2 regions of the Geomicrobium sp. JCM 19037 genome follow, and region 1 is predicted to be linked to the other one. Evidence: a T-box and tRNA genes for the amino acid it is inferred to sense, from the RefSeq annotation. Region 1 holds a T-box; the other holds one or more tRNA genes.

Region 1 (4,422 bases):
TACACGTGGACGAGGTCCATTTACGTTAATTCACCAGGAAGCGTTTGATACGAAGAGAGAAGCATTACAAGAGGAATGGCGATTAAAACAATTAACGAAGCGCGAGAAAAGGGCGTACATATTAGAAAGAAGGAGGGGTGTTTATGCACCGGGGCACATTATACCTCGTTCCTACACCGATCGGTAATTTAGAAGATATGACGTACAGAGGTGTACGTGTGTTGTCTGAAGTCGATCTCATTTGTGCAGAAGATACGAGACAGACAAGAAAATTGCTCACACATTTCGACATTCCTACACAGACGATTAGTTTACACGAGCATAATGAACATGCTCGTATTCGCGGGTTAATCGAGCAGTTGCAAGCCGGTAAAGATGTGGCCATTGTTAGTGATGCTGGAACACCGCTTGTATCTGATCCAGGGGCGGAATTGGTTGCACAGTGTATTGAAGCAGGAATTGTTATTACTCCTCTTCCTGGAGCTAACGCAGCGCTTACAGCTTTCATTGGATCGGGCCTCGGGGGCGGCGCTTTTTATTTTCATGGATTTTTGCCTCGGAAAAAGAAAGAGATTCGAGAACAACTTGAACATTTACGCCACTTAAAAGTACCGATTATCTTTTATGAGTCTCCTCACCGAATGAATGCGACGCTTGAAACGATGGCAGAAGTTTGGGGAGAAAGAGAAGCGGTCATCGGTCGAGAGCTCACGAAGCGTTATGAAGAGTTTGCTAGAGGTAAGGTGAAAGATCTAGGTCGTGATGAATGGCGAGGTGAGATTTGCTTTGTCGTTGCCGGTGCAGATGAATCGGAACAGGCAGAAACAACCGACTGGTGGGAAGGGCTTTCGATTCGTTTGCATGTGCAAGCCTATGAAGAAAAAGGAATGCAAAAAAATGCAGCGATGAAACAGTGTGCACTTGATCGCAACATCCGCAAAAAAGAAGTGTATAACGACTATCACGGACTTAGCTAACCGGCGTATAGGCTGTTCTATGAGAAGTTCTGAGATGGAAAGTGTCTCAAAAAAGCAAAAACCACACCATGCCTATTGAGCCAATAAAAAAGAGCTACCCATCGATTTGGGTAGCTCGAATTATGATATTTATAGAGCCGTTGACTTTGAATTGTCCAAGTACTCTTGAAGCGAACCAATTACTTCGCGTGCCCCGTCCGGCTAAGTATAATCTTGCCGTCGGCAATTGAGATATTTTCGTCAGAGACTTCGCCTGTGACTTGACAAGTCATATTCGGCTTATATTTCTTTAGAATAATGCGGTCGTGATCCACATAAATTTCTAACGCATCTTTCTCTGCAATATCTAATGTACGTCGTAACTCGATTGGAATTACCACGCGGCCAAGCTCGTCAACCTTGCGAACGATGCCAGTTGATTTCATTGCTTAGAATCTCCTCCTTGCGAGCGCAAATGTATATTTGTGTCACAATTTGACACTTTTTATCTCTATGTGTGCAATCATACCAGTATAGTAAAATCAAGTCAATATAATAATCTTAAAATTCAAATGCGATAAAATGGCTATATCTCAAGTGTTTCTGCATTTTCTGAGACAGCACGAGTGTTTGATATGGTATATGTCTGTTGACTTTAGGGAATCACTGATGTATAATTATCAATTAAGTTTGTGGTTTTTCAACGAATAAACATACCGATGAATGGATGAGTAAACAATAACGAGTGTTCAGAGAGCCGGGTTGCTGGGAACCGGTCACAAACGTATTGTTGAAGATGGTCCGCGAGGTTTTGCATTTTAAGCGTAACGCGTGAGGAATGCACGGTTGACCGACCGTTAGCAGGTGTGTAGCTAATTGTAACTGATTAGCGCTGTTGAGCTTCTCTATCACGAGAAGAAAGCAGGGTGGTACCACGTGAGTCCAACTCTCGTCCCTTCACATAGGGACGGGAGTTTTTAGATTTGATGAATAGATGGGGGCAAATACAATGAGTAATAAACCAACGTACTATGTGACGACACCGATTTATTATCCGAGTGGAAAGCTTCATATCGGTCATGCGTATACGACTGTAGCCGCTGACACGCTTGCACGTTACAAACGTCTACAAGGCTATGATGTGATGTTTTTGACGGGCACTGACGAACACGGGCAAAAGATTGAAAGAAAAGCGAAAGAAGAAGGGGTTACACCGATTGATTTCGTGGATGAAATTGTCGCAGGCATACGTCAGCTTTGGGACAACCTGGACATTTCTTACGATGATTTCATTCGTACGACCGAAAACCGTCATAAACACTCCGTTCAACAAGTTGTGGAGCAGCTAAAAGATCAAGGTGACATCTATTTGAGCGAATATGAAGGCTGGTACTCTGTGCCTGATGAGACGTACTACACAGAATTGCAGCTGGAAGATCCGGTAAAAGATGAAAATGGCAAAATAATCGGAGGTAAAAGTCCCGATAGCGGCATCCGGTAGAACTTGTTCGTGAGAAATCGTACTTTTTCAAAATGAGCAATTACGCAGAGCGTCTGCTTCAATATTACGAAGACAATCCAGACTTTATTCAGCCTGAGGCTCGTAAAAATGAAATGATCAACAACTTTATTAAACCAGGTCTTGAAGACCTTGCCATCTCTCGGACAGCATTTTCGTGGGGAGTACCGATTAAAAGCGACCCTGAACACGTCGTGTACGTCTGGATTGACGCATTACTTAACTACATTACAGCGCTTGGTTATGGGACGGACAAAGACGAAGCTTATCACAAGTTTTGGCCAGCAGATGTGCATATTGTCGGGAAGGAAATCGTTCGTTTCCATACCATTTATTGGCCAATCATGTTAATGGCGTTAGACGTGCCATTGCCGAAGAAAGTTTTCAGTCACGGTCATTTACTCATGAAAAATGAAAAGATGTCGAAGTCCAAAGGCAACGTCGTGTATCCCGATGCGCTTATCGAACGTTACGGGCTTGATGCGGTACGTTATTACCTCTTGCGAGAAGTGCCATTCGGTTCAGACGGTGTATTCACGCCAGAAGCTTTCGTTGAGCGGATTAACTATGATTTAGCCAACGACCTTGGCAACTTATTAAATCGAACGGTTGCGATGATTAATAAATACCTTGATGGTGAAATTCCAGAGTATCTAAAAGATGGCACCGGTTATGATGCTTCGTTACTTGATGTGGCTGACGCAACGATCGAAAAAGTGGAAGCGCATATCGAAACGATGGAATTCTCAGTTGCTCTCACCGCCATTTGGCAGTTTATCAGTCGTACGAACAAGTACATTGATGAAACACAACCGTGGATGCTCGCTAAAGAAGAAGGAAGTGAAGAGCTTCGCGCTGTGATGTACCATTTGGCTGAATCGCTACGAATCATTTCTGTTTTGCTCAAGCCGTTCTTTACAGAAGCACCAACGGCAATTGCACAACAACTTGGATTTAGTGACCAAGAAGATCTTGGCACTTGGGCATCGCTCAAACAGTTTGGTTCATTACCTAAAGGCACACAAGTCGTGAAGAAAGGGACGCCGATTTTTCCACGTCTTGAGATTGAAAAAGAAGTGGACCATATTAGCGGCTAATGGCAGCGCCAAAAACCGACGAAGCGGAAGCTGAAGAGGAAGAGGGCGCGAACCTTATTACGATTGATGACTTTAAAGCGGTCGAGCTACGGGTTGCACAAGTCACAAAAGTAGAGCCGGTGAAAAAAGCAGACCGGTTGTTAAAGTTGCAATTGGATCTTGGTGATGAGACGCGTCAAGTCGTTTCAGGTATAGCTAAAGATTACACAGCGGATGAACTTGAAGGGAAAAAGATCATTTGTGTAACGAATCTTACCCCTGTAAAGCTGCGTGGTGAGCAGTCTCAAGGGATGATTCTTGCTGGAAAAGCGGAAGACACATTAAAATTGGTCACAATTGATGGCGATCTTCCGAATGGAACACTCATATCTTAATTGATGGAAAGCCGGGCATGCCCGGCTTTTTAAAAAGGAGTTAACGATGGTTGAATTGTTTGATACACACGTGCACGTAAACGTGCATCAGTTTGATGATGATCTTGAAGACGTGCTTACCCGTGCACGAGAAGCCGGTGTGAAGTGGATGAATGTCGTCGGGTTCGATCGTGAAACCATTACCCGAGCGATGGCGCTCGTAGATGAATATGAGTTTTTGTATGCGACGATTGGCTGGCATCCAGTCGATAGTGTCGACTTCACCGATGAAGATCTTGCATGGATCGAATCGTTAACGGAGCACCCAAAGGTCATAGCCATCGGTGAAACGGGGCTTGACTATCATTGGGACAAATCTCCGGCAGCGGTTCAGAAGGAAGCGTTTATAAAACAGATCCAGCTTCATAAGCGAGTCGGACTTCCTCTTGTTATTCATGGTCGAGAAGCCCAAGCAGATATTGCGACGATTCTTGAAC
Region 2 (4,422 bases), on a different contig from region 1:
CACCAATTCGCGAGCACCATTACCCATCATCACGAGATTCTTTCTGGATATTTTTCTCCGCCTCTGCCAATTGCAAATACCGGGGGACAACCGTGTCTACATTCGTTGCAGCATCTTTTTTACTTGCCAAATGGATCATCTCACTTGGCTTCGTGCGGTTGTCTGTCGCGCCTCCAAATATTGCTCGTTCGCCAAGAACTTCTTGGATTTGTTCTTTATGGTTTTCTAGATCTAAACTTAGAAAAAGAACGTTGCGCTCGAGCGTGTCCAGTTCTTTTAGCAGATCACTCATCAGCACAAGCTCGTCCTCACGGATTTGAGAAACTTCTCCATCATTTGATTCATACAAACCAGCATATACTTGCCCTCGTCTAGCATCAATAAACGGACAAATCACGGTGCTCGTATACTTCCCATTTTGGGCTAACAGCTCAAGTGAAGATACTTCATATAAGGGGATGTCCAATGAACTCGCCATCGCCTTAGCCGTAGCGACGCCGATACGCACCCCTGTATATGATCCAGGACCCGTCGTCACAACAATGCCGGTTAGATTTTTCATTTCCAGATTCGCTTGATTCATCACCTCATCAATGCCTGGCATGAGGCGAAGAGAGTGATTTTCTTTTTTTGTACGTCGTCCACTCTGCAACAATCTCGCTGTTTGTACCGATTGCAGTACCTAACACATACGTGGATGTATCCATAGAAAGAATCATCATTCATACACCTCCAACACAGATGTATAATGCAAAGCATTTGTTTTGATTTGTAAACGTCGCTCTTGCTCTCCAAGTCGTTGGAGGGTAATATGAACGGTATTTTCAGGCAATGGTACGCTCAATCGTGATGGCCATTCAATGACTGTTACTCCGTCTCCATCAACAAATTCAGAGAGACCGAGATCTTCCTCATCGCTCTCGTCCAAGCGATACGCGTCAATATGGTAAAAAGGAAGCCTTCCTTTATACTCTTTGATAATGGTAAATGTTGGAGAATTGATATTCCCTTGAACACCCAGGCCTTTTCCAAAGCCTTTACTAAAATGCGTTTTCCCTGCACCTAAATCCCCGTCCAACGTATAAACATCCCCTGGTTTGGCGACTTGTCCTAGCTGTTCCCCTAGACGCATCGTTTCTTCTGTATCATTCGTCAATATTTCGTATTCTCTCATGCCCTCACCTCTATTCAAGAACGATGTGTATATCCTTCACGCACAAGGCGTGTTTTTTGTGTGGTCGAGTTTAACGTCACATCTGCACCTTTTCCGATGACATGACCGATTATTGTAAGTGGATCTCCTATACGTTTTGCCTCTTCAGCAATACGTGGCCAATCCTCTTTCGAAACCGTACCTAGCAATTGAAAATCCTCACCACCGTTAAAGGCAAACCGTAAAGATCGTTCGCGCCCAAACGTCTCTTCCATCAACTCTGGCATCGGGATGTTGCTTTCCTCAAGTTCAATATGAACGTCACTACTTTCAGCAATCTCCCATATTTCACTTGATAAACCATCACTGATGTCATTCAATGCCATTCTCGTTGAATTCTCGGTGAACATTTGCGCAACCCCAGTATGCATCAGCGGTCGTTGATGCGCCTCAACAAATGCTTTGTTCGGGTTAGCATCTTGATTTAATAACTGCTCGAGACCTGCAGCTGAACCTCCTAATGAACCCGTAACGAAAACAACATCACCGACGCGTGCACTACTTCGAAGTAACGCCCTTCCCTTTGCCACTTCACCGAGAACCGTCACAGATATGTATAGTTCACTTTTTGATGTCACACTGTCACCGCCAATGAGATGAACCCTTGTTGCTGTGCCAAGCTTTGCATTCCATCATAAATTTCAAGAACTTCATCATCAGACCAACCACGAGGAACAGCAATGGATACAAGATAGTATTTAGGCTTTCCACCCATTGCAGCTACATCACTAATGTTTACAGCGAGCGCCTTATAGCCAATGTCTGCCGGTTTCATCGTTGATCGTTTAAAATGCACACCTTCGCATAGCGTGTCGACACAACAGATCGTCTCCAATTCAGCATTTGGCTGAATAATGCTGCATCATCCCCAATTCCGACACGCACACCTGGCTGTTTATCTTCAATTATATTATGAATCCGTTCTATTAAGCGAAATTCATCCATCATTTATACCCCTTTAAGTCAAGGCTCATAACCAATATTCTAGCATACAATTGGTGCACGTACACGAAAGTACACGCATTGTAAAACTGCCCCAAAATGCGGTTCATGAGGGTATTTGGAGGAAGAACTTCTCTCATTTTTCCAAAATCCCCACATAAGAACCGTAAATGCCAACATAAGCGCGTTTACGGTGGGATTTCGTAAGTGTTCTGGATAATAATAAGTAAAATCCCCACACACATTATCGAGCAGAGCCCGACCCATTGCGAACGCTAATTTTTTGTCGTTGTTACTCTATGCAGTGGATCATTATCGCAAATAGGCACACACAGTTACTTAGCGTTATGCTTTCGTTGGACACTAAAAATCTGCAGCATCGTCACATGAGTAGGTTCGCTTAAACACAAAAAAACAAACGATTTGTCGTTTGTATGTTTAATTGAGCTATGTATTTTTGGTTGCAACTTCCAGGCACTACAACCTTTTCTCACAGAGATGGAAAAATTCGACGTAGTGTCGAAAGTAATTTGGTTGCACTCTCCTAGTACTACAATCTAAATATTAATTGTTTGCACTCACTCAGTACCACTATCCCCTCTTGCTTCGAAGTTTAGCCGACGTAGTGTCGAGGGTAAAATTGGTTGCACCTTCCAGGCACTACAATTCTTTCTCGCAGAGAAGAAAAAAATTCGACGTAGTGTCGAAAGTTAATTGGTTGCACTCTTCGAGTACTACAATCTAAAGAATAATTGGTTGCGGGAGGAGGATTTGAACCTCCGACTCCGGGTTATGAGCCCGACGAGCTACCAGACTGCTCTATCCCGCGATGTGAAAAAACCTGGCAACGTCCTACTCTCACAGGGGGCTGCCCCCCAATTACCATCAGCGCTAAAGAGCTTAACTTCCGTGTTCGGCATGGGAACGGGTGTGACCTCTTTGCCAATGTCACCAGATTCGTTTGTGGTGTCTCTCAACGCCACGTGTAATAATATATCATGGAAAAAAAGATAATGCAAGGCATCTAGAAAAAAAAGTTTATTTATTTTTTTGCAGCCGCTAAAGCAAGGCGCAATTCTTCAATGATTTCCCCGCTATCTTCTAGGCCTACAGACATTCTCACAAGTCCTTCCGTTATACCTAAGCGTTTTTGCAAATCACTCGGAATGCTGCGGTGGGATGTTTTTAGCGGGTAAGAAACAGTCGTTTCTACTCCTGCCAATGTGGGTACAATTCGAATCCATTGTAAGCTCTTAAAAAATGTATACGCATCAAATTGATGGCCGAGGTCGAAACTTACCATCGCTCCATTACCATGATCACTTAAGGTGTTTGGATAGTACACCTTCACTCCTGGTTGCTCTTGCATAAATGTTGCCACTTCTGCCGCGTTTTTGCTTTGTTGATTCATTCGAACGGAGATCGTCTTTAATCCTCGTGTCGTGAGCCATGCTTCGAAGGGGCTGACATTCATACCTAACTGGATGACTTTTTTCTTCGCCTGCTCAACTAACGATGATTCTCCGACAAGGACGCCCGCGGTAACGTCACTGTGCCCACCAATATATTTGGTTGCACTATGTACGACCAAGTCTGCCCCTAATATATAAGGCTTAACAAAATATGGCGTCGCAAACGTGTTATCGATCATGACCCTGACGCCGTGACCCTTAGCTATTTGCGTGAGTTGTTCAATATCTTCAACCCTTAGAAGGGGATTGGCTGCAGTCTCTCCAAAAATGAGCGTTGTCTTTTCTGTTAATGCACTAAGGATATTGTTCTTATCGGCAAAAGAGGCCGTGTTTATTTGAACATTCCAGTCCGTAAGAAAGTTGTGAAAGAGGTCATACGTCCCCCCGTACACATCTTCTGGAATGAGCATATGATCTCCTGGTTTTACAGCAGCTAACACACCTGCAAGGATCGCGGACATTCCTGATGACGTAGCCACACCTGAGGGCGCCTCTTCCAAACCGGCAACAAGATCTGCTAACTCGTCTGTATTCGGGTTTCCATAGCGCGTATACATGTACCGTTCATTTTCAGGAGAGAAAAACTGTTCCAAATCATCTAAATCTGAAAAAGCGAAGGCTGACGTCTGATAAATCGGAGTTGCTTTACTATGTAAATGATTCTTTTTCCCAGACTCTTGATGAATAACTCTCCAGTCGAAATGCTTCATGGTGACTCACTCCTTTTTTCGAGTTTATCACAGTCGAATGTCGGAAACGATGACTAAAAAGAAATCTGTGAGAAAATATGACATA

What was found. A T-box is a leader RNA that pairs with one kind of tRNA and senses whether it is charged. The one in region 1 lies ahead of metG (methionine--tRNA ligase), so its partner is inferred to be a tRNA-Met.
Region 2: it has a tRNA-Met gene. The T-box ahead of metG (methionine--tRNA ligase) is inferred to sense a tRNA for this amino acid. The anticodon was not compared.

Annotation. Positions count from the first base shown of each region.
Region 1 is NZ_BAWZ01000026.1:6,590-11,011, forward strand. It holds partial or broken gene JCM19037_RS30180 (GIY-YIG nuclease family protein) at 1-187, shown strand, start outside; gene rsmI (16S rRNA (cytidine(1402)-2'-O)-methyltransferase) at 144-977, shown strand; partial or broken gene JCM19037_RS14475 (AbrB/MazE/SpoVT family DNA-binding domain-containing protein) at 1,107-1,402, opposite strand; T-box leader at 1,667-1,916, shown strand; partial or broken gene metG (methionine--tRNA ligase) at 1,951-3,946, shown strand; gene JCM19037_RS14485 (TatD family hydrolase) at 3,993-4,422, shown strand, end outside.
Region 2 is NZ_BAWZ01000030.1:11,666-16,087, reverse strand. It holds gene rimI (ribosomal protein S18-alanine N-acetyltransferase) at 1-3, opposite strand, end outside; gene tsaB (tRNA (adenosine(37)-N6)-threonylcarbamoyltransferase complex dimerization subunit type 1 TsaB) at 20-604, opposite strand; gene JCM19037_RS28665 (hypothetical protein) at 591-722, opposite strand; gene tsaE (tRNA (adenosine(37)-N6)-threonylcarbamoyltransferase complex ATPase subunit type 1 TsaE) at 719-1,174, opposite strand; gene JCM19037_RS23220 (thiamine-monophosphate kinase) at 1,189-1,791, opposite strand; gene JCM19037_RS23215 (AIR synthase related protein) at 1,788-2,048, opposite strand; gene JCM19037_RS25890 (hypothetical protein) at 1,985-2,161, opposite strand; tRNA gene JCM19037_RS15725 (tRNA-Met) at 2,909-2,984, opposite strand; rRNA gene rrf (5S ribosomal RNA) at 2,995-3,111, opposite strand; gene JCM19037_RS15715 (PLP-dependent aspartate aminotransferase family protein) at 3,198-4,337, opposite strand.